2 regions of the Kitasatospora sp. NPDC097643 genome follow, and region 1 is predicted to be linked to the other one. Evidence: predicted binding sites of a transcription regulator. Region 1 holds the regulator's gene; the other holds the start of a gene.
The links. Region 1 encodes HrcA, which represses chaperone genes, less so after heat shock. Its sites were predicted from a motif close to TTNGCACTCNGNNNNNCNGAGTGCNAA; they were not measured.

Region 1 (11,442 bases):
CCCTAGGCTGCTGATTGCCCCCTTGTTACTCATCGGTACCGTTCCGGTTAACCGGCACCGATCCGGTGAGGCGGGGCCCGGCGACCGCCCCCACGGGAGCCGCGACAATCCCTTGAGACGGCCACCCGCCCTCGGAGGTCCTCGTTGAGTTCCGCGCAGTCCCTGATCGACGACGGCAGTGCCGACCTCGTCGCCTCGCGACCCGCCTCCGTCGCCCATCTGTTCCTGGAGCGGGTCGCCGCGACGCCGAACGGTGAGGCGTACCGCTACCCGGCCCCGGTCGACGAGCACGCCGCGGACAGCGCCCCCGGCGCGGAGCAGTGGCGCTCGCTGACCTGGGCGCAGACCGCGACCCGGGTGAAGGCGGTGGCCGCCGGGCTGATGGCGCTCGGCATCCAGCCCGAGGACCGGGTCGCCCTGGCCTCCTCCACCCGGCTCGAATGGGTCATCGCGGACCTCGGCAACATGTGCGCGGGCGCCGCCACCACGACCGTCTACCCCAGCACCAACGCGGACGAGACGGTCTTCATCCTCTCCAACTCCGGCTCCCGGGCGCTGTTCGCGGAGAACGTCGCGCAGCTGGCCAAGGCGGTCGGGCAGATCGAGCAGCTGCCCGAACTGCGCACCGTCATCCTCTTCGACGCCCCCGCCGAGGCCCCCGAGACCGCCGGCCTGGACCTGCTCACCCTCGCCGAGCTGGAGCAGCGCGGCGCCGAGTACCTGGAGCAGCACCCGGACGCCGTCGAGAAGTGCGTCGCCGCGCTCGACAAGGAGCAGCTGGCCACCCTGATCTACACCTCCGGCACCACCGGCCGCCCCAAGGGCGTGCGGCTGGTGCACGACTGCTGGGCGTACGAGGGCCGGGCCCAGGAGGCCAGCGGGCTGCTGAGCGCCGACGACGTCCAGTTCATGTGGCTGCCGCTGTCGCACGTGTTCGGCAAGACGCTGATCTCCGGCCAGATCGCCACCGGCCACGTGATGGCCGTGGACGGCCGGGTCGACCGGATCATCCACAACCTGCCGGTCATCCGCCCGACGGTGATGGCCTCCGCGCCGCGCATCTTCGAGAAGGTGTACAACGGCATCGCCGGGAAGGCCCGGGCCGAGGGCGGGGCCAAGTACAAGATCTTCCTGTGGGCCGCCAAGGTCGCCCGCGACCACGCCCGGGTCGTCCAGGAGAACCGGATCGCCACCGGCGCCGGCACCGCCCCGCTGGGCCTGCGGCTCCAGCACGCGCTGGCCGACAAGCTGGTCTACGCGAAGATCCGCGCGGCCTTCGGCGGGCAGCTGAAGGGCGCGGTCTCCGGCAGCGCCGCGCTGGCCCCCGAGATCGGCTACTTCTTCCTCGGCGCCGGCGTGCCGATCCTGGAGGGCTACGGCCTCAGCGAGACCAGCGCCGGCTCCTGCGTCAACCGCAAGGAGGACGTGCGGATCGGCACGGTGGGCCGGGCGCTGCCGGGCACCGAGGTGCGGATCGCCGAGGACGGCGAGATCCTGCTGCGCGGCCCCGGCGTCATGCGCGGCTACCACAACCTGCCGGAGAAGACCGCCGAGGTGCTGGAGGCGGACGGCTGGTTCCACACCGAGGACATCGGCGAGCTCAGCCCGGACGGCTTCCTGCGGATCACCGACCGCAAGAAGGACCTGTTCAAGACCTCCGGCGGCAAGTACGTCGCGCCCAGCGAGGTCGAGGGCAAGTTCAAGGCGGTCTGCCCGTTCGTCAGCAACATCCTGGTGATCGGCAACGGCCGCAACTACTGCACCGCGCTGATCGGCCTGGACGAGGCGGTCATCATGCCGTGGGCCGCCGAGCACGGCCTGGCCGGGAAGTCCTACGCCGAGGTGGTCGCCGACCCGCAGGTGCACCAGCTGATCGAGGGCTTCGTGAAGCGCCTCAACGCCGACCTCCAGCGCTGGCAGACGATCAAGAAGTTCCACCTGCTGCCGCGCGACCTCGACATCGAGCACGGCGAGCTCACCCCGAGCCTGAAGATCAAGCGCCCGGTGGTCGAGAAGACGTACGCGGACGCCGTCGCCGCGATGTACGCGGGCGCCAACGAGGCCTGATCCGGCCCCGCTCCCGTACGGTCCGCGAAGGCTTCGCGGACCGTACGGGACAATGGGGGCATGCCCTCCGCACTCCCCGACGGCGAACCGGTGCCGTCCGACGGTTCCCTGCCCGCGCACGCCCTCACCGGCCTCGGACAGCGGCCCTTCGGCTTCTACCTGCACGTGCCGTACTGCGCCAGCCGCTGCGGCTACTGCGACTTCAACACCTACACGGCCACCGAGCTGCGCTCCTCGGGGGCGGTCGCCTCGCAGGACACCTACGCGGACAACGTGGTCGCCGAGATCCGGCTGGCCCGGCGCGTCCTGGGCGACGCCGACCTGCCCGTGCGGACGGTCTTCCTCGGCGGCGGCACCCCCACCCTGCTGCCCGCCCGGGACCTGGTGAAGATGCTCGCCGCGATCCGGGACGAGTTCGGGCTGGCCGAGGACGCCGAGGTCACCACCGAGGCCAACCCGGAGTCCGTCGACCCGGCGTACCTGACCGAGCTGCGCGAGGGCGGCTACAACCGGATCTCCTTCGGCATGCAGAGCGCCCGCCCGCACGTGCTGCAACTGCTCGACCGCCACCACACCCCGGGCCGCCCCGAGGCCTGCGTGGCCGAGGCCCGCGCAGCCGGCTTCGAGCACGTCAACCTGGACCTGATCTACGGCACGCCCGGCGAGTCCGACGACGACTGGCGGGCCTCCCTGGACGCCGCCATCGGCGCCGGGCCGGACCACGTCTCCGCGTACTCGCTGATCGTCGAGGAGGGCACCCGGCTCGCCGCCCGGGTCAAGCGCGGCGAGCTGCCGATGATCGACGACGACGTGCACGCCGACCGCTACCTCATCGCCGAGCAGGCCCTCGCCGCCGCCGGGTACTCCTGGTACGAGGTCTCCAACTGGGCCACCACCCCCGAGGGCCGCTGCCGCCACAACGAGCTCTACTGGACCGGCGCCGACTGGTGGGGCGCCGGCCCCGGCGCGCACAGCCACGTCGGCGGCGTCCGCTGGTGGAACGCCAAGCACCCCGCCGCCTACGCCCGGGCCCTCGCCGAGGCCCGCACCCCGGCCCAGGGCCGCGAGGTCCTGGCCGAGGAGGACCGCCGGGTCGAACGCATCCTGCTGGAGCTGCGCCTGGTCGAGGGCGTCTCCCTCGACCTGCTCACCCCCACCGGCCGCGAGGCAGCCGCCCGCGCCCTCGCCGACGGCCTCCTGGCCCCGGAGCCCTACCAGACCGGCCGCGCCGCCCTGACCCTCCAGGGCCGCCTGCTGGCGGACGCGGTGGTGCGGGACCTGGTGGACTGATCCCCGCGCGTGCGAGCTAGTCCAGCGGCTCCACCGTGGTGAAGTCGATCAGTTCCTCCACCTTCCCCAGCAGCTCGGGCTCCAGGTCCTTGTAGCTGTTCACCTTGGAGAGGATGTGCTTCCAGGCGGCCGGGGTGTCCACCGGCCAGCCGAGGCGGCGGCAGGTGCCCTGCTTCCAGTCCTCACCGCGGGGGACGGCGGGCCAGGCGGGGATGCCGACGCTGGCGGGCTTCACGGCCTGCCAGATGTCGATGTAGGGGTGGCCGACGACCAGCACGGAATCGCCGGTGACCTGGGCGGCGATGCGGTGCTCCTTGGTGCCGGGGAGCAGGTGGTCGACCAGGACGCCCAGCCGCCGGCCGGGGCCGGGGGCGAAGTCGGCGACGATCGCGGGCAGGTCGTCGACGCCCTCCAGGTACTCGACCACGACGCCCTCGATCCGCAGGTCGTCGCCCCAGACCCGCTCGACCAGTTCGGCGTCGTGCCGGCCCTCGACGTAGATCCGGGACTCGCGGGCGACCCGGGCCCGGGCGCCGCGGACGGCGATCGAGCCGGAGGCGGTGCGCCCGGGCGCCTTCGACGGCGCCGGGCCGGCCGGGCGGACCAGGGTGACCACCCGGCCCTCCAGCAGGAAGCCGCGCGGCACCAGCGGGAACACCCGGTGCTTGCCGAAACGGTCCTCCAGGGTGACGGTGAACCCCTCGGCGGTCCTCTCGCAGCGCACCACCGCCCCGCAGAAGCCGGTCGCCGCCTCCTCGACCACCAGGTCCCGCTCGGCGGGCACCTCCGGGGCCGGGGCCTGTTTCTTCCACGGCGGGGTCAGATCGGGTCCGTACTGGCGGCTGCGCATGGAGGCGACTATACGGACGGACCGTCAGAGACCCGGCGCGCCCCAGACCGGGAACCAGCGGCTGAGGTCCTTCTCCAGCCGCAGGTCGTTCCCCAGCAGCGCGTTCACCTGGAGCTCCAGCGGGCTGTTGCGCTTCTCCCCGCCGCCGGGCATCGGCGCGAACGGGTAGAAGGTGCCGCGCTTGTAGAGGTAGACCAGCGCCAGTGACTGCCCCTGCGCGCTCCGGAAGGCGACCAGCGAGCAGAGCAGCTGCGGGCCGAAGCCGTTCGCCTCCAGCTCGCTGTTGACCGCGTGCAGGTCGTTGACCAGCTCCGGCAGCTCCTCGGGGGAGTGCCGGGCGAGCAGCCAGGAGTAGCCGTAGTCGTCCTTGGAGGCCTCGACGGGCACGCCGCCGCGCCCGGTGTCGGCGTCCAGCAGCTCGTGGACCTGCTGCTCGACCTGGCCGAAGGCCGCGCCCTCGACGGCGGCGAAGCAGACCGAGCCGAGCCCGGTGGGCCTGAAGCCCGCCCCGGCCTCCAGGGTGAGCGCGGCGGACGGCACGCCGAACAGCTGGTCGAGGTCGGGCTTGACCGGCTTGGTGCGGCCGAACAGGGTGTCCAGGAATCCCACGGCGGTCCTCTCTCGACGGGAACGGGCGTCAGCGGCCGAGCTGCTCGGAGATCTTCGCCAGCTGGGCCAGCCGCTTCTCCAGCGTCGGGTGGGTGGAGAACAGCTGGGTGGCGGCGTCCCGGGCACTCAGCGCGGGGGCGAAGTAGAAGGCGTTGTACGGCTGCGCCTGGCGCAGGTCCTTGCTGGGGATGGCGGCGATCTGCCCGGTCACCTTGGTCAGCGCCGAGGCGAGGGCGCTGGGCCGGCCGGTGAGCTGGGCGGCGGCCCGGTCGGCGGCGAGCTCCCGGTAGCGGGAGAGCAGCCGGGTGAGCAGGAAGCTGATCGCGTAGACCACCATCGACACCAGCGGGATGATCAGGGCGGCGATGGCCGCGTTCTGGTCGTTGTTGTTGCGGCCGCCGAGGAACCCGCCGTACATCGCGATCCGGGTCATCGCCCCGGCGAGGACGCCGAGGAAGCCGGCCACCGTCATCACCGCGACGTCCCGGTGGGCGACGTGGGACAGCTCGTGCGCGAGCACGCCCTCCAGCTCCTCCGGCTCCAGCCGGCGCAGCAGGCCGGTGGTGACGCACACCACGGCGTTCTGCGGGTTGCGGCCGGTGGCGAAGGCGTTCGGCATGTCGTTGTCGGCGACCGCCACCCGGGGCTTGGGCATGTCGGCGAGCGCGCAGAGCCGGTCGATGGTGCCGTGCAGCTGGGGGTACTGCTCCGGGGTCACCTGGTGGGCGCCCATCGCCCGCTCGGTGATCTTGTCGCTGAACCAGAACTGGGCCACGAAGAGCCCGCCGGAGATCAGCACGATCAGCGGCCAGGCGCCGCGCAGCAGCGCGATCAGCAGGCCGGTGAATCCGACGTACAGCAGCCCGATCACGAACATGGTCGCGACCATCCGGCCGGTCAGTCCGCGGTCCGGCGCGAAACGGGTGTGCTGGCCCGAGCTCGACATCGCTTGCTCCTCCGTTCGCCGTCGCTATCGATGCTGCCACCCGGACGGCCCCTCGGCACCACCCCCGCGCCGGGAACTGCGGGCAGGATCACCCCGGCCGGGCCGTTCCTGCCGTCGGACCCGGGCCGTACACTGGCAGGTACGGTTTTGGCACTCGTGTGTTCAGAGTGCCAAGGCCCCGGTCCTCCGGGGGCACCAGCCACAACGGACACACAACGGACAACGTGCGAAGACGGAGGTGCGTGCCCCATGGCCGGAGAGGTCCGCCAGCTGGACGACCGCAAGCTCGCCGTGCTCCGCGCGATCGTCCAGGACTACGTGGGCACCGAGGAGCCGGTCGGCTCCAAGGCGCTGGTGGAACGGCACAACCTCGGGGTCTCCCCGGCCACCGTCCGCAACGACATGGCGGCGCTGGAGGAGGAGGGATACATCCACCAGCCGCACACCAGCGCCGGGCGCATCCCCACCGACAAGGGCTACCGCCTGTTCGTCGACAAGCTGGCCGAGATCAAGCCGATGACCGCCCCCGAGCGCCGGGCGATCCGGCACTTCCTGGACGGCGCCGTCGACCTGGACGACGTGGTCGCGCGGACGGTGCGCCTGCTCGCCCAGCTGACCCGGCAGGTCGCGGTGGTCCAGTACCCCTCGCTGTCCCGGTCCACCGTCCGGCACATCGAGCTGGTGGCGCTGGCGCCGGCCAAGGTGATGCTGGTCCTGATCACCAACACCGGCCGGGTCGAGCAGCGGCTGGTGGACTGCCCGGGCACGGTCGGCGAGACCCTGCTGGCGGACCTGCGGGCCCGGATCAACGTGCGGGCCGTCGGCCAGCGCCTGCCGGACGTCCCGGGGCTGCTGGAGGAGCTGCCGGCGATGGTCGAGCAGGCCGACCGGCCGACCGTCACCACCGTCCTGGCGACGCTGTTCGAGGCGCTCGCCGAACAGAACGAGGAGCGGATCATGCTGGCCGGCACGGCCAACCTGACCCGCTTCGGGCACGACTTCCCGCTCACCATCCAGCCGGTGCTGGAGGCGCTGGAGGAACAGGTCGTCCTGCTCCGCCTCCTGGGTGAGACCGCGGACGCCGGGATGACGGTCCGGATCGGGCGGGAGATCGCCTACGAGGGGCTGAATTCCACCTCGGTGGTGTCGGTCGGTTACGGTTCGGGCGACGAGAGCGTGGCCAAACTGGGTGTGATCGGTCCGACCCGGATGGACTACCCGGGCACAATGGGGGCGGTGCGAGCGGTGGCGCGGTACGTGGGTCAGATCCTGGCCGAGTCGTAGCAATCGACCGCCGTTAGATTTCTAACGGTGGTGTCCAGTCGCAGCACTACTACAGGCGGAACAAGCGGAGCATTTGGTGGCCACGGACTACTACGCGGTACTCGGCGTCCGACGGGATGCGGGGCAGGACGAGATCAAGAAGGCGTTCCGGCGCCTGGCACGCGAACTGCACCCGGACGTCAACCCGGACCCGAAGACGCAGGAGCGGTTCAAGGAGATCAACGCCGCCTACGAGGTGCTCTCCGACCCGCAGAAGCGCCAGGTCTACGACCTCGGCGGCGACCCGCTGTCCCCGGGCGGCGGCGCGGGAGCGGGCTTCGGCGCGGGCGCGGCCGGGTTCGGCTTCTCCGACATCATGGACGCCTTCTTCGGCGCCGCCGCCGGCCAGCGCGGCCCGCGCTCGCGCACCCGGCGCGGCCAGGACGCCATGATCCGGCTGGAGATCACCCTGGAGGAGGCCGCCTTCGGCACCACCAAGGAGCTCCAGGTCGACACGGCCGTCACCTGCACCACCTGCAACGGTGAGGGCGCCGCGCCGGGCACTTCGGCGCAGACCTGTGACATGTGCCGCGGCAAGGGCGAGGTCTCCCAGGTCACCCGGTCGTTCCTCGGCCAGGTCATGACCTCCCGCCCCTGCCCGCAGTGCCAGGGCTTCGGCACCGTCGTGCCGACCCCGTGCCCGGAGTGCGCCGGCGACGGCCGGGTCCGCGCCCGTCGCACCCTGACCGTCAAGATCCCGGCCGGTGTCGACAACGGCACCCGGATCCAGCTGGCCGGCGAGGGCGAGGTCGGCCCCGGCGGCGGCCCGGCCGGCGACCTGTACGTCGAGATCGCCGAGACCACCCACGCGGTCTTCCAGCGGCGCGGGGACGACCTGCACTGCACCGTCACCATCCCGATGACGGCGGCCGCGCTCGGCACCCAGGTGCCGTTGCAGACCCTGGACGGGCTGGAGGAGGTCGACATCCGGCCCGGCACCCAGTCCGGCCAGTCGATCCCGCTGCACGGCCGGGGCATCACCCACCTGCGCGGGGGCGGCCGGGGCGACCTGATAGTGCATGTCGAGGTGCAGACGCCCACCAAGCTCGACCCCGAGCAGGAGGAGCTGCTGCGCCGGCTGGCGGTGCTGCGCGGCGAGGAGCGTCCGTCCGGGCAGTTCGCGCCCGGCCAGCAGGGCCTGTTCTCGCGCCTGAAGGACGCGTTCAACGGCCGCTAGCCGTCCCGCGGAGGGGTGCCGGGACCGGTCCCGGCACCCCTTTCGCGTTCCCGTTCCGTCCGCGTTCCGCCCCCCGCCCCGGAGGTTCCCCGCATGACCGCCCCCGTCTTCGTCGTCGAGACCGAGCGGATCGCCGCCGCCGCGCCCGGCGCCGTGGTGCTCCTGGACGGGCCGGAGGGGCGGCACGCGGCCGCGGTGAAGCGGCTGACGGCCGGTGAGGCGGTCACCCTGGCCGACGGGCTGGGGCTGGGCGTGGACGGCACCGTCGCGCAGGTGCACGGCAAGGACGCGATCGAGGTCACCGTGGCGGCCGTGCGGCGGGAGCCGGAGCCGGCGCCGCGGATCGTCGTGGTCCAGGCGCTGCCCAAGGGCGACCGCGGCGAGCTGGCCGTGGAGACCATGACCGAGGTCGGCGTGGACGTGGTGATCCCGTGGTCGGCCTCCCGCTGCATCACCCAGTGGAAGGGCGACCGCGGCGCCAAGGCGCTCGCCAAGTGGCGGGCCACTGCCCGGGAGGCGGGCAAGCAGTCCCGCCGGCTGCGCTTCCCCGAGGTGCACGAGCCGATGACCACCCGGCAGCTGGCGCCGGTGCTGGCCCGGGCCGCGTTCGCGGCCGTGCTGCACGAGGAGGGCGCCGAGCCGCTGGCGCTGGCCGCGCTGCCGGCGGCGGGGGACCTGGTGCTGGTGGTCGGGCCCGAGGGCGGGGTCTCGCCGGAGGAGCTGACGGCCTTCGCCGAGGCTGGGGCCAAGCCGTACCGGCTGGGCCCCTCGGTGCTGCGCACCTCGACCGCCGGGGTGGCCGCCGGGGCCCTGCTGCTCGGGCGCACCGGCCGCTGGTCCTGAGCCGGCGGCTCCCCGGGGGCGTGCGGCTCGCCCGGTGGGCGGGACTCTGCGAAAACCGGGGCGCGTCGTACGCGTACGTGCCTACGCTGGCCGCGTGACGGAACCCCTGAGCACCCCAGCGGGCGCCTACCTGCGCCACCCCCATCTGCACGGTGACCTGGTCACCTTCGTCGCCGAGAACGACATCTGGCTGGCCCCGCTGGACGGCGGCCGGGCCTGGCGGCTGACCGCCGACCACCTGCCGGTCCACCACCCCCGGTTCTCTCCGGACGGGCGGCACATCGCCTTCACCTCCGCCCGCGACGGCGCGCCCGAGGTGCACGTGGTGCCGGTGGACGGCGGCCCGGCCCGGCGGCTGACCCACTGGGGCAGCGACCAGACCCAGCTCCAGGGCTGGACGGCCGACGGCCGTCCGATCGCCACCACCACCGCCGGCGAGGCCACCCTGCGCCGCACCTGGGCGCACGCCCTGCCGCTGGACGGCGGCGAGTCGGTGCGGCTGCCGTACGGGCCGGTCGGCGGGCTGGCCTTCGAGCCGGGCGGCGACCGGGTGCTGCTGGGCACCGTCAACAACCGCGAGCCGGCCTGGTGGAAGCGCTACCGGGGCGGCCGGGCGGGCAAGCTGTGGATCGGCCGGGACGAGTTCGTCCGGGTGCACGAGGAGCTGGACGGCCAGCTCTCCTCGCCGCTGTGGGTAGCCGGTCCTGACGGGGGGCAAGGCGGCAGGATCGCCTTCCTCTCCGACCACGAGGGCGTCGGCGAGCTGTACTCCAGCCTCCCGGACGGCTCCGACCTGCGCCGCCACACCACCTCCCCGGACGGCTTCTACGCCCGCAACGCCACCACCGACGGCACCCGGGTGGTCTTCCACCGGGCCGGCGACCTGTTGCTGCTGGACGACCTGGACGGCGCCGAGCCGCGCCGGCTGGACGTCCGGCTGGCCGGCCCGCGCACCGGCCGCCGCCCCCGCCCGGTGCACGCCGCGCACTGGCTGGAGTCCGTCGCCCCCGACCGCACCGGCCGGGCCAGCGCCGTGGTGGTGCGCGGCGGCGTGCACTGGCTGACCCACCGCGAGGGCCCGGCCCGGGTGCTGGACGAGACCCCGGGCGTGCGCGGGCGGCTGGCCCGGGTGGTGCCGGGCGAGGACGGCGCGCAGGGCGTGCTGTGGGTGTCCGACGCCGAGGGCGAGGACGGCCTGGAGTTCGCCCCCGTCGTGCAGGGCGCCGAGCGGCGCCGGCTGGCGGCCGGGCAGCTCGGCCGGGTGAACGCCCTGACGGTCTCCCCGGACGGCAAGCACGCGGCGCTCGGCGTGCACGACGGCCGGGTGCTGCTGGTCACCCTGGCCGACGGTGCCGTGCACGAGCTGGCCCGCAGCACCGACGGGGAGGTGAGCGGGCTGGTGTTCAGCCCGGACTCGGCCTGGCTGGCCTGGTCGCGCCCGGTGCCGGGGATGGGCCCGTACTCGCTGCGCCAGATCGTGCTGGCCAACCTGGCCACCCGGACGGTGGGCGAGGCCACCCAGCAGCGCTTCATCGACACCTCGCCGGCGTTCACCGCGGACGGCCGGTACCTGGCCTTCCTGTCGGTGCGCAACTTCGACCCGGTGTACGACTCGCACGTCTTCGACCTGTCCTTCCCCAACGGCTGCCGCCCGTACCTGATCACGCTGGCCGCTGACACGCCGTCCCCGTTCGGGCCGCAGCGGGCCGGGCGGTCGGTCGGCGGCGAGGAGGACGAGCCGCGCGGCAAGAAGTCGGACGGCGAGGAGGGCGCCGCGGACGCCCCGCCGGTCACCCGGGTCGACCTGGACGGCATCGCCGACCGGATCGTCCCGTTCCCGGTCGAGGGCGGCCGGTTCGGCGCGCTCCGGGCCGCGAAGGACGGCGTGCTCTGGACGCGGGTCCCGCTGCTCGGTGAACTCGGCGACGAGGCGGCCTCGTTGGAGGACGAGCGGCCCCGGGCCACGCTGGAGCGCTTCGACCTGCGCAAGCGCCGCGCCGAGCCGCTGGTGCACGGGCTGGACGGCTTCGCGGTCAGCGGCGACGGCACCCGGCTGGCGGTGCTGGACGAGGGCGAGCTGCGGATCGTCCCGGCCGACCACAAGTCGGGCGGCGAGGACGACGAGGTCGCCGTCGACCTGGCCCGGCTGCGGGTCACCGTCGACCCGGCCGCCGAGTGGGCGCAGATGTTCGCCGAGAACGGCCGGCTGATGCGGGACAACTTCTGGCGCCCCGATCTGGCCGGCGTCGACTGGGCCGGCGTGCTGGAGCGCTACCGGCCGCTGGTGGAGCGGGTCGGCTCGCACGACGACCTGGTCGACCTGCTCTGGGAGGTGCA
Region 2 (11,442 bases), on a different contig from region 1:
GGCGTGCTCACCGCCGAGGAGCAGCAGGCGGTGCTCTGGCCCAAGCCCGGCCGCTCGGTGAAGACCGCCCGCTGGACGCCGGCCGACGCCGTCCTGGTCGACGAGGCGACGGACCTGGTGCAGCGCACGCCCTCGCTCGGCCACGTGGTGCTGGACGAGGCGCAGGACCTCTCCCCGATGCAGTACCGGGCGGTCGGCCGCCGCTGCACCACCGGCTCGGCGACCGTCCTCGGCGACCTCGCCCAGGGCACCACCCCGTGGGCGACGGCGAGTTGGCCGGAGGCCCTGCACCACCTGGGCAAGTCGGGCGCCCACGTCGAGGAGCTGACCAAGGGCTTCCGGGTGCCGGAGGAGGTCATCGCCTACGCCTCCCGGCTGCTCCCGGCGATCGCCCCGGGCCTGGCCCCGGCCAGCTCGGTCCGCGACGCGCCGGGCTCGCTGACGATCCGCCAGATCGCCGACGGGGAGCAGCCGGAGGCCGTCCTCGCGGCCTGCCGGGAGGCCCTGACGCGCGAGGGCTCGACCGGGCTGATCGTCGCCGACGCCCGCGTCCCGCTGTTCGCCGAGGCGCTGGCCGCGGCCGGCCTGCCGTACCTCTCCCCCGGCGCCGAGACCAGCGCCGAGGCCCGGCTGACGCTCGTGCCGGCCTCGCTGGCGAAGGGCCTGGAGTACGACTACGTGGTGCTGGACGAGCCGGCCGCGGTGATCGCCGGCGAGCCGGACGAGCGGACCGGCCTGCGCCGGCTGTACGTGGCGCTCACCCGCGCCGTCTCCGGTCTGACGGTGCTGCACACCGAGCCGCTGCCCGAGCAGCTCCGGTAGCGCGCCGCGGGGGCCGGCCCGCAAAGGACCGGCCCCCTCCCGCACGACGGGTACGGCGACCGTCGGCTGTCGGCGCTTCCACGCTCAGCCGTCGATCAGCGCCCGCCACTCGGCGACCTTGGCCGCGTCCACCGGCGTCTGCCAGCCGCCGGCCCGGACCGCGCCGCCGACGTGGAAGGCGTCGAATCCCTCAGCCCGCAGGCCCTTGAGGTGTTCGGCCCGCAGGCCGCCGCCGATCAGGATCCGCTGGTCGTACCCGGGTTCGCCCCGGCGGGCCAGTTCGGCCGCCAGTACCTCGCGCCCGGCGCCCACACCGGCCGCGTCGCCCGAGGTGAGGAAGGTGTCCAGCCCGGGCAGCGCGCCGACGGCGGCCCGCAGGGCGGCCCGGTCGGTGCTGTGGTCGATCGCCCGGTGGAAGGTCCAGCGGCAGCCGGCCACCGCCTCGGCGACCACCGTGGTGGCGGCCAGGTCGACGGCGCCGTCCGTGTCCAGGAAGCCGAGCACGAACTCCTCGGCGCCCTCGGCCCGCAGCGCGGCGGCCCGGGCGCACAGCTCGTCCAGGTCGCCGGGGGCGAAGCCGTCCCGGATCCGGAGCATGACGCGCAGCGGCAGCCGGACGGCGGCCCGGATCCGGGCGAACTCCTCGACGGACGGGGTGAGCCCGTCCGCGGCCATGTCGGTGACCAGTTCGAGCCGGTCGGCGCCGCCCGACTCGGCGGCCCGGGCGTCCTGGGGGGTCAGCGCGATGACTTCGAAAATTGGTCTAGACATGCCGGACAGCCTGCCACATCCGCAGGTCCCCGGCGAGACCGCCCCGGCCCCGGCGAGACCGCCCCAGCCCCAGCCCACCGGGCCGGTCACGCCACGCTGCGGCCCGCCCCGGTGTCGCCGCCCTCGCCGCCACCGCGGCCGATCCGCTGCATGCCCATCGCGGCCAGCACCAGGAGCACCAGGACCGGCAGCGCCACCGGCAGCAGCTGCGACAGCCCGCGCGCCTCCCGCCAGATGTTGAACAGGCTGGCGAACGTCGTCAGCGACAGCACCGCGACCCCCACGGCGGCCGGCGCCACCCGCCCGCGCAACGCGGTGAAGGTCAGCAGCAGCGGCGCCAGCAGCAGCACCGCGAACCACTGGACGTCCAGCGGGAAGCTGGTGTCGTCCCACCGCTGGAGCGCCACCAGCAGCCCACCGCCGACCACCGAGGCCAACACCAGCCCGCGGGTGCGCCAGCCGGGCCGCGGCAACAGATCGGTCGGCGCCGCGAGCAGCAGCACCGCGGAGAGCGCGGACGGCAGGGTGGCCGAACCGACGTAGCCCGCCCACCACCAGTCGAAGAACGCCGGGCCCGTGAACGCCTGCGCCAGGACGGACAGTCCGAAGGCCGCCTGGAGCACCGCGACCACCCGCACCGCCGTCCAGCGCCCCAGCAGGGCTGCCATCCCGAGCAGCAGCGCGAGCACCGGCGGCGCGATGGTCAGGGCGTACGTGGTGTACGAGTGGTCCCAGGTGAGCCGCCAGGAGGCGTGGTCCGGATCGCTCACCCACGGCACCAGCCCCGAACCGGCCAGCGCCCCGGCGACCATCGGCGCGGCCAGCGCCAGCACCCGCCCCGGCACCGAGCCGCCGGTCAGCCCGAGCCGCACCCGCAGCCCGTACGCGGCTAGGTCGAACACCTCCCGGGCGAGGGCGGACCGGCCCGCCTCCGCGGTGGTGTCGGCGAACACCGCGGCCATCTCCTCGCCCCGCTCCCGGCGGTAGCGGGCCGGGTAGAGCTGGAGCACCGCGCGCAGCGCGGCCGAAGGCTCCCCGATCGTCGGCGTGGTCATGCGAAACTCCCCCCTGTCGTGGACCGCCCCTGCGGTCCTGCCTTTCCCCGCACCATCGACCGGACCACGGCGAGCCGGCGTTCGGCCTCGGTGGCGACGGCCCGCAGCCGCTCCGCCTCGGTGGCCAGCGCGCCGCGTCCGACGTCGGTCAGCGCGTAGGTGCGCCGGGCCCGGCCGTCCACGATCTCCTCGGCGGTGACCTCGATCAGGCCCTGGCCCAACAGTCGGTCGAGGGCGCCGTAGAGCGTGCCGGTGCGCATCTTGACCCGGCCACCGGAGATCGCGGCGATCTCCTGGATGAGCGCGTAGCCGTGCCGCGGGGCATCGGCGAGCGCGGTGAGCAGAAGCAGCGTGGGCTCCTGCATGGAGCGTTCTGTCATGTGACTACATATATCGTTGATCTACCTATAGGTCCAGCACTCGGCCCGACAGAATGTCTCCCATGCCCACCACCGAGGACCCGACCGACGCCCTGCTCGCCGACTGGACCGCCCTGCTGCACCGCTGCGCCGCCACCACCGACCCCGAGCCGTACGGGCGGGAGCTGCTGCGCCGCTGGTCGGAGCCGCAGCGCCGCTACCACACCACCGCCCACCTGCACGCGGCCCTGCGGCACGTGGACGACCTCGCCGGACACGCCGACGATCCGGACGCCGTCCGGCTCGCGGCCTGGTTCCACGACGCCGTCTACCGGCCCGACCGCTCGGAGAACGAGGAGCGCAGCGCCGCCCTGGCGGTCCGTGCGCTGACCGCCGCCGGCCTGCCCGCCGCCCGGGTGGCCGAGGTCGAACGCCTGGTGCTGCTCACCGTCACCCACCGCCCCGGGGCGGGCGACCGCGACGGCGAGGTGCTCTGCGACGCGGACCTCGCCGTGCTCGGCGGCACCCCCGAGGCGTACGCGGCGTACGCGGCCGCCGTCCGCGCGGAGTACGCCTTCGTCCCGGAGCCGGACTTCCGGGCGGGCCGGGCCCGTGTCCTGCGGCAGCTGCTCGCGCTCCCCGCGCTCTACCGCACCCCCACCGCCGACGCCCGCTTCACGGCCGCCGCCCGCCGCAACCTCGCCGCCGAACTCGACTCGCTGGCGCCCGCCGGGCCCGACCCCCTGACGCCCGCCGGGCCCAACCCCCTGGCCGGCTAGGGCGTGTCTTTCGGATCACGTCGGACCAGCGGGCGTCGTTGGGGTGCGTGCATCGGCGGCGCCGAGGAGGGAGTCCATGCGGAGCATCGGCGACTGACGAGAAGCCGTCGAGGTGCGTGCCCCGGCGGCGACCGCCCGGCGTGATCCGAAAGACACGCCCTAGACGAGTTGCCCCACCGGCGCGACCACCACGCCCTGCTTGCCGCACACCCAGTGCGGCTCGGGCCCGAGCTCCGGCTCCACGCTGAGCGCGTGCGGGTCCCCGTCGGCCGCACAGTCGGCGCACAGCGGCCAGCGCCCGTACGCCTCCAGCAGCGCGTCCTGGACGTCCTGGGCGACCAGCCCGAGCACGTACTCGGTGCCGTCCGGCCACTGCTCCAGCCACCACCGGCGGTGTGTGACCGCGTTCTCCACCAGCGAGACGACGGCGGCGTCCGCCACGTCCCGCGTGGTGAGGTCGGCCAGGATCAGCGCCCGCGCGTTGTGCAGGGCGGTCTCGATGTCGGTCTCGATGTCGTCGGAAGCCATCCGTCCATTCTCCGCTCGTACCCGGGAAACGCCGTGTGGGCGGCCCCCCGAAGGGGACCGCCCACACGATCCGGAATCAACCGATCCGATCGAATGCGATCAGGATCAGAAGTCCATGTCACCGCCCGGCATGCCGCCGCCGGCGGCCGCGGCGGCCTTCTCCGGCTTGTCGGCGATGACGGCCTCGGTGGTGAGGAACAGCGCCGCGATGGAGGCGGCGTTCTGCAGCGCGGAGCGGGTGACCTTGGCCGGGTCGATGATGCCCTCGGCGACCAGGTCGACGTACTCGTTGGTGGCGGCGTTCAGGCCGTGACCGGCGGGGAGGTTGCGCACCTTCTCCACCACGACGCCACCCTCGAGGCCGGCGTTGGTCGCGATCTGCTTGATCGGGGCCTCCAGCGCCACGCGGACGATGTTGGCACCGGTGGCCTCGTCGCCCTCCAGCTCCAGCTTGTCGAAGGCGACACCGGCCTGGAGCAGCGCGACGCCACCACCGGCGACGATGCCCTCCTCGACGGCGGCCTTGGCGTTGCGGACGGCGTCCTCGATGCGGTGCTTGCGCTCCTTGAGCTCCACCTCGGTGGCCGCGCCGGCCTTGATGACGGCCACGCCGCCGGCCAGCTTGGCGAGGCGCTCCTGGAGCTTCTCGCGGTCGTAGTCCGAGTCGCTGTTCTCGATCTCGGCACGGATCTGGTTCACGCGGCCGGCGACCTGCTCGCTGTCACCGCCACCGTCGACGATGGTGGTCTCGTCCTTGGTGATGACCACCTTGCGGGCGGTGCCCAGCAGGTCGATGCCGGCGTTCTCCAGCTTGAGGCCGACCTCCTCGGAGATCACGGTGCCACCGGTGAGGATGGCGATGTCGCCGAGCATGGCCTTGCGGCGGTCGCCGAAGCCCGGGGCCTTGACGGCGACGGACTTGAAGGTGCCGCGGATCTTGTTCACGACCAGGGTCGACAGGGCCTCGCCCTCGACGTCCTCGGCGATGATGACGAGCGGCTTGCCGCTCTGCATGACCTTCTCCAGCAGCGGCAGCAGGTCCTTGACCGAGCCGATCTTGGAGTTGGCGATGAGGATGTACGGGTCCTCGAACGTCGCCTCCATGCGCTCCAGGTCGGTCGCGAAGTAGGCGGAGATGTAGCCCTTGTCGAAGCGCATGCCCTCGGTGAGCTCGAGCTCCAGACCGAAGGTGTTGCTCTCCTCGACGGTGATGACGCCTTCCTTGCCGACCTTGTCCATGGCCTCGGCGATCAGCTCGCCGATCTGGGTGTCAGCGGCGGAGATGGAGGCGGTGGAGGCGATCTGCTCCTTGGTCTCCACGTCCTTGGCCTGGGCCAGCAGCTGGTCGGAGACGGCGGCGACGGCCTTCTCGATGCCGCGCTTCAGGGCCATCGGGTTGGCGCCGGCGGCGACGTTGCGCAGACCCTCGCGAACCAGGGCCTGGGCGAGCACGGTGGCGGTGGTGGTGCCGTCACCCGCGACGTCGTCCGTCTTCTTGGCGACCTCCTTGACGAGCTCCGCACCGATCTTCTCGTACGGGTCCTCGAGCTCGATCTCCTTGGCGATGGAGACACCGTCGTTGGTGATGGTGGGGGCGCCCCACTTCTTCTCCAGCACGACGTTGCGACCCTTGGGGCCGAGCGTGACCTTCACTGCGTCGGCGAGCTGGTTCATGCCACGCTCAAGGCCGCGGCGAGCTTCCTCATCAAAGGCGATGATCTTGGCCATCTGAAGTGGTCCTCCGGGACACGGTCGACTGCTCGGACCAAGGGGTGCCCGCGACGGACGGCCCTGGTGTGCGGGGGTCCATTCCCCTACCGCTCCCGGGGGCCTCACCGACCCGGTCCGCTGTCACTCTCACGCTGTGAGTGCTAACGCCAATGATTAGCACTCCGGGTGGTCGAGTGCAAGCCCAATCGCCAACCCGCGAGCCGCCGCTGGGGCCGCCGCTGGGGCCGCCCGGAAACGCCGACGGGCCCGTACGACGCGTGTCGCACGGGCCCGACGAGAAGCGAAGTGGTCACCAGCCGTAGGGCCGCGCCGAGCTCCTGGGGGCGGAAGGGGTCAGCCCGCGGCGCGGACCATGTCCGCCTGCGGGCCCTTCTGTCCCTGGGAGATCTCGAACTCGACCCGCTGGCCCTCTTCGAGGGTGCGGTAGCCGTCCATCTGGATCGCGCTGTAGTGGACGAAGACGTCCGCACCACCGTCGACCGCGATGAAGCCGTAGCCCTTCTCCGCGTTGAACCACTTGACGGTGCCCTGAGCCATTCCGAACTCCCCTAGTGCTGTGCTGGCCCTTCACGCGCCCGCAGGTCGCGGGCCCGGGTCTGGTTTGAAGGCCGGCCCGGGGAACCCCCCCTGAGCGCAGCCGTGCACGCCGCAATCCTCCGCCGGGCCACCGGACGGCATCCGGTGAGCGGGTGATTACGTCGACCGCCGCTGAATGTATCCGGATCGACGCCCTCTGCAACAGGGCCAGCCACGGGGAATTCCGGCGCCACAGCAAGGGACAGGCCGGGCGGAACCAGGAGAAATTCGGCATTCCACGCCGGACATAGCGGACGAATTACCCAAATCCCCGCAGGAATTCTGACATCTGCCTGACATGTTTCCCGGCCCTGGCCGGGCTGGTCTCACCGGCCGGACGACCGTCGGGCGATTCGCGGGCGAGGGGCGAGGAGAAGCCCCGTTCCCGTCCGAGCCACACTCTACTCCGACTTGACCCGCAAATATTCCAGCCCTAATGCGGCTGGAATGCGGACAGCCGCCCACGTGTACGGAGTGCGGAATTCCGTCCACGTGAGCGGCTGCGGTGCGGCCGTCGACATCACCGCGCCGCGGCTCGGCGGGCGCGGTTCGGCAGGCGCGGCTCAGCAGCCGCCGGCCACCGCCGGGATGATCGAGACGCTGGCGCCGTCGCCGATCTCGGTCGCCAGGCCCTCGGCGAAGCGCACGTCGTCGTCGTTCACGTAGACGTTGACGAAGCGGCGCAGCTTGCCGGTGTCGTCCAGGATGCGCGCGGAGATCCCCGCGTGGTTCTTCTCCAGGTCGGCGATGACCTCGCCCAGGGTGGCGCCCTCGGCGGCGACCTCGGCGGCACCGCCGGTGTAGGTGCGCAGGATGGTGGGGATGCGGACGTTGGCGCTCATGGCTCTCCTAGCGGGTGCGGCCGTGCGGGGGTGGGACCTGCGGGTCGGGGAGGGGTTCAGGCGGACGCGAGGCCGGCGTCGCGGAAGGACGCCAGCGTCGGGCGGATGACGGCGGTCATCCCCGCGTCGGAGACGGCGTCCAGGGTCTTCAGGCCGTCGCCGGTGTTGATCGCGACGGTCTCCTTGGCCGGGTCCAGCTGCCCGGTCTCGACCAGCTTCTTCAGCACGCCGACGGTCACCCCGCCCGCGGTCTCGGCGAAGATGCCCTCGGTCCGGGCCAGCAGCCGGATCGCCGCCACGACCTCCTCGTCCGTGACGTCCTCGACCGCGCCGCCGGTCCGGCGGGCGATGTCCAGCACGTACGGGCCGTCCGCCGGGTTGCCGATCGCCAGCGACTTGGCGATGGTGTCCGGCTTGACCGGGCGGATCACGTCCTGGCCGGCCTTGAACGCCGCCGACACCGGCGAGCAGCCGGCCGCCTGGGCGCCGAAGACCTTGTACGGCCGGTCCTCGACCAGACCGAGCTTGATCAGCTCCTGCAAGCCCTTGTCGATCTTGGTCAGCTGCGAGCCCGAGGCGATCGGGATGACGATCTGCTCCGGCAGCCGCCAGCCGAGCTGCTCGCAGATCTCGTACGCCAGCGTCTTCGAGCCCTCGCCGTAGTACGGGCGCAGGTTGACGTTGACGAAGCCCCAGCCCTCGCCCGCCGGGTCGCCGATCAGCTCCGAGCAGAAGCGGTTCACGTCGTCGTAGTTGCCCTCGATGCCGACCAACTCGCCGCCGTACACCCCGGCCATGACGACCTTGCCCTGCTCCAGGTCGTGCGGGATGAACACGCACGAGCGGAACCCGGCCCGGGCCGCCGCCGCCCCCACCGCACCGGCCAGGTTGCCGGTGGAGGAGCAGGACAGCGTGGTGTAGCCGAAGGCCCGGGCGGCCTCGATGGCGCAGGCCACCACGCGGTCCTTGAACGAGTGCGTGGGGTTGCCCGAGTCGTCCTTGATGTGCAGCTGCGCGGTGAAGCCGAGCTCGCGGCCCAGGTTGTCCGCCTTGACCAGCGGGGTCCAGCCGGGGTTCAGGTTCGGCTTCGAGGCGACGTCGGCCGGCACGGGCAGCAGCGGCGCGTAGCGCCAGATCGAGGTCGGACCGGACTCGATCCGCTTACGCAGCTCCTCGGCGGCCTCGCTGCCGAACTCGTACGCGATCTCCAGCGGGCCGAAGCACTCCAGACAGGCGAAGCTCGGACCGAGCGGGAAGCGGGTGCCGCACTCCCGACAGGACAGCGCGGCTGCGGGGCCGAGGTCAACGGATGCGGGTGCGACGGTGTCGAGAGCCATGATGGCGGAGGCCTTTCTCCTCATCTTCCCCGTGGCGCAAGCCGCGCCACAGGCCGGAATTGGCACCTGTCCCGCCGGGGCCTGTCGACGACAGCCGCGCGAGAAGGTTGCCGGGACGTCAACGGGCCGTTCCCTCAGTCCCTCTGGATGAGCTTGTGAAGTTGTGGTGGTGCTCAGCGGCGACCCCGGCGTGCGAAGGTCCGGCCGCTGTACGAAGACTGTATCCGAAGGCGCCAACCCTGAAAGGGACCGTCCGCCACGCGAGATGGCGCGTCCCACCCGATCCCGCCGAGGAGACTCCCGTGCCCGCCGAACCGACCCCCGCACTCCTCCCGCAGGCGGCGTCCTGGCTGCGCCGCCGCTCGTGGAGTGCGGCAGACCGGCCGGTGCGCACCCTGCTGGAGGCCAAGCGCCGCACCGGCCACACCGTCAGCGTGGTCCTCCCCGCGCTGGACGAGGAGGCCACCGTCGGCGACATCGTCCGCACCATCCGCCGGGAGCTGATGGAGCGCCTCCCGCTGGTCGACGAGCTCGTGGTGGTCGACTCCGGCTCGGTCGACGCCACCGCCGCCGTCGCCGCCGAGGCCGGCGCCCGGGTGGAGCACCGCGACGCCATCCTGCCCCGGCTGCCCGCCGCCCCCGGCAAGGGCGAGGTGCTCTGGCGCTCGCTGCTGGTGACCCACGGCGACATCGTCTGCTTCGTCGACGCCGACCTGCGCGAGTTCGACCCCGACTTCGTCTCCGGCATCCTCGGCCCGCTGCTCACCGAACCGGACATCCAGCTGGTCAAGGCCATGTACGACCGGCCCCTGGAAGTATCGATGGGCGGCTCCGCCGCGGGCGACGTCGCCGTCGACCCGGCCGGCGGCGGCCGGGTCACCGAGCTGGTCGCCCGCCCCCTGCTCAACCTGCACTGGCCGGAACTCGCCGGTTTCGTCCAGCCGCTCGGCGGCGAGTACGCGGCCCGCCGCACCCTGCTCGAACGGCTGCCCTTCCCCACCGGCTACGGCGTCGAACTCGGCCTGCTGGTCGACGCGTTGGAGATCGCCGGGCTGGACGCGCTGGCCCAGGTGGACGTCGGTGTCCGGCACCACCGGCACCAGGACGGCCAGGCCCTCGGCCGGATGGCCGCCACCATCTACCGCACGGCCCTGGAACGCCTCGACCGCACCCACCGGCTGAAGGCCTCCGCCGACCTGGTCCACCCGCTGCTGACCCAGTTCACCCGCGACCCGCGGACCAGGGAGTTCACCGCCCACACCCACCCGGTGACCGCCCTGGAACGCCCCCCGATGCACACCGTCCCCGAGTACGCGACCCGGCACTGAAGCCCCGCCGGAGGGGTTTGCCACGCCGGGGGCCCGGCAACGTACCATCCATGGGCGATCTCACGACCGAACGTTCGAGTGCGACCGGCACCGCACCCGTCCTGGTGGCCTCCAACCGGGGACCGGTGTCGTTCAGCACCGCCGACGACGGCACGCTGACCCTCCGCCGCGGCGGCGGAGGCCTGGTCTCCGGCCTCTCCGCCATCGAGGACCCCGACGCGGTCTGGGTCTGCGCGGCCCTCGGCGACGCCGACCGCCGGGCCGCCAGAGAGGCCCCCGACGGCCGCCTCGACCTCGCCGGGCACGAGGTCGGCGGACAGGCCGTCCGGATGCTGGACATAGATCCACAGACCTTCGCCCGCGCCTACAACGGCGTCGCCAACTCCACCCTCTGGTTCGTCCACCACCTGCTGTACGCGACCCCCACCGCCCCCGCCTTCGACGCCGACTTCCGCGCCGAGTGGAGCGCCTACCGCGCCTACAACACCGCCTTCGCCGACGCCCTCGCCGCCGAGGCCGCCCCCGGTGCCGCCGTCCTGGTCCAGGACTACCACCTGTCGCTCACCCCGGCCCTGCTCCGCGCGGCCCGGCCCGACCTGCGGATCGGCCACTTCTCGCACACCCCGTGGGCCCCGCCGGAGTACTACCGGCTGCTGCCGGACGACGTCGGCGAGGCCGTCCTCACCGGCATCCTCGGCGCCGACCGGGCCGGCTTCCTCACCCGTCGCTGGGCCCTCGCCTTCGCCGACTGCTGCGCCGAGCTGCTGGGCGCCGAGGTGGACCGCGCCGCCATGACCGTCACGCACGCCGGCCGCACCACCCAGCTCGGCGTGCACGCCCTCGGCGCCGACGCCGAGTTCCTGCGCGAACGCGCCCACCGCCCCGACGTGGACCAGCGCCTCGCCGCCCTGCGCGCCGCCGTCGGCGAGCGCCGCACCATCGTCCGGGTCGACCGCACCGAGCTGAGCAAGAACATCGTCCGCGGGCTGCTGGCGTACCGGCACCTGCTGCACACCCGCCCCGAGTGGCACGACCGGGTGGTGCACATCGCCTTCGCCTACCCCTCCCGCACCGACCTGGCCGAGTACCGCGCCTACACCGCCCAGGTCCAGCAGCTCGCCGAGGACATCAACGCCGAGTACTCCACCCCGACCTGGCAGCCGCTGATCCTGCACGTCGAGGACGACTTCGCGCGCTCCCTGGCCGCCTACCGGCTCGCCGACGTGGCCCTGGTCAACCCGATCCGGGACGGCATGAACCTGGTCGCCAAGGAGGTGCCGGTGGTCTCCGACCACGGCTGCGCCCTGGTCCTCT

Region 2: groL (chaperonin GroEL) is a predicted target of HrcA. The motif match lies at 6,199-6,225, and genes of this name have one in related genera.

Annotation. Positions count from the first base shown of each region.
Region 1 is NZ_JBEOSA010000050.1:11,324-22,765, forward strand. It holds gene ABTY15_RS27260 (AMP-dependent synthetase/ligase) at 145-2,067, shown strand; gene hemW (radical SAM family heme chaperone HemW) at 2,128-3,357, shown strand; gene ABTY15_RS27270 (DUF3097 domain-containing protein) at 3,374-4,207, opposite strand; gene pspAB (PspA-associated protein PspAB) at 4,232-4,816, opposite strand; gene htpX (zinc metalloprotease HtpX) at 4,845-5,762, opposite strand; gene hrcA (heat-inducible transcriptional repressor HrcA) at 6,012-7,046, shown strand; gene dnaJ (molecular chaperone DnaJ) at 7,123-8,262, shown strand; gene ABTY15_RS27295 (16S rRNA (uracil(1498)-N(3))-methyltransferase) at 8,356-9,105, shown strand; gene ABTY15_RS27300 (S41 family peptidase) at 9,200-11,442, shown strand, end outside.
Region 2 is NZ_JBEOSA010000013.1:81,226-92,667, forward strand. It holds gene ABTY15_RS11820 (HelD family protein) at 1-822, shown strand, start outside; gene ABTY15_RS11825 (copper homeostasis protein CutC) at 907-1,593, opposite strand; gene ABTY15_RS11830 (hypothetical protein) at 1,680-2,648, opposite strand; gene ABTY15_RS11835 (PadR family transcriptional regulator) at 2,645-3,028, opposite strand; gene ABTY15_RS11840 (HD domain-containing protein) at 3,091-3,786, shown strand; gene ABTY15_RS11845 (DUF8819 family protein) at 3,946-4,314, opposite strand; gene groL (chaperonin GroEL) at 4,420-6,042, opposite strand; gene ABTY15_RS11855 (cold-shock protein) at 6,379-6,582, opposite strand; gene ABTY15_RS11860 (MoaD/ThiS family protein) at 7,185-7,463, opposite strand; gene thrC (threonine synthase) at 7,520-8,800, opposite strand; SAM riboswitch class I at 8,818-8,954, opposite strand; gene ABTY15_RS11870 (glucosyl-3-phosphoglycerate synthase) at 9,103-10,128, shown strand; gene ABTY15_RS11875 (alpha,alpha-trehalose-phosphate synthase (UDP-forming)) at 10,179-11,442, shown strand, end outside.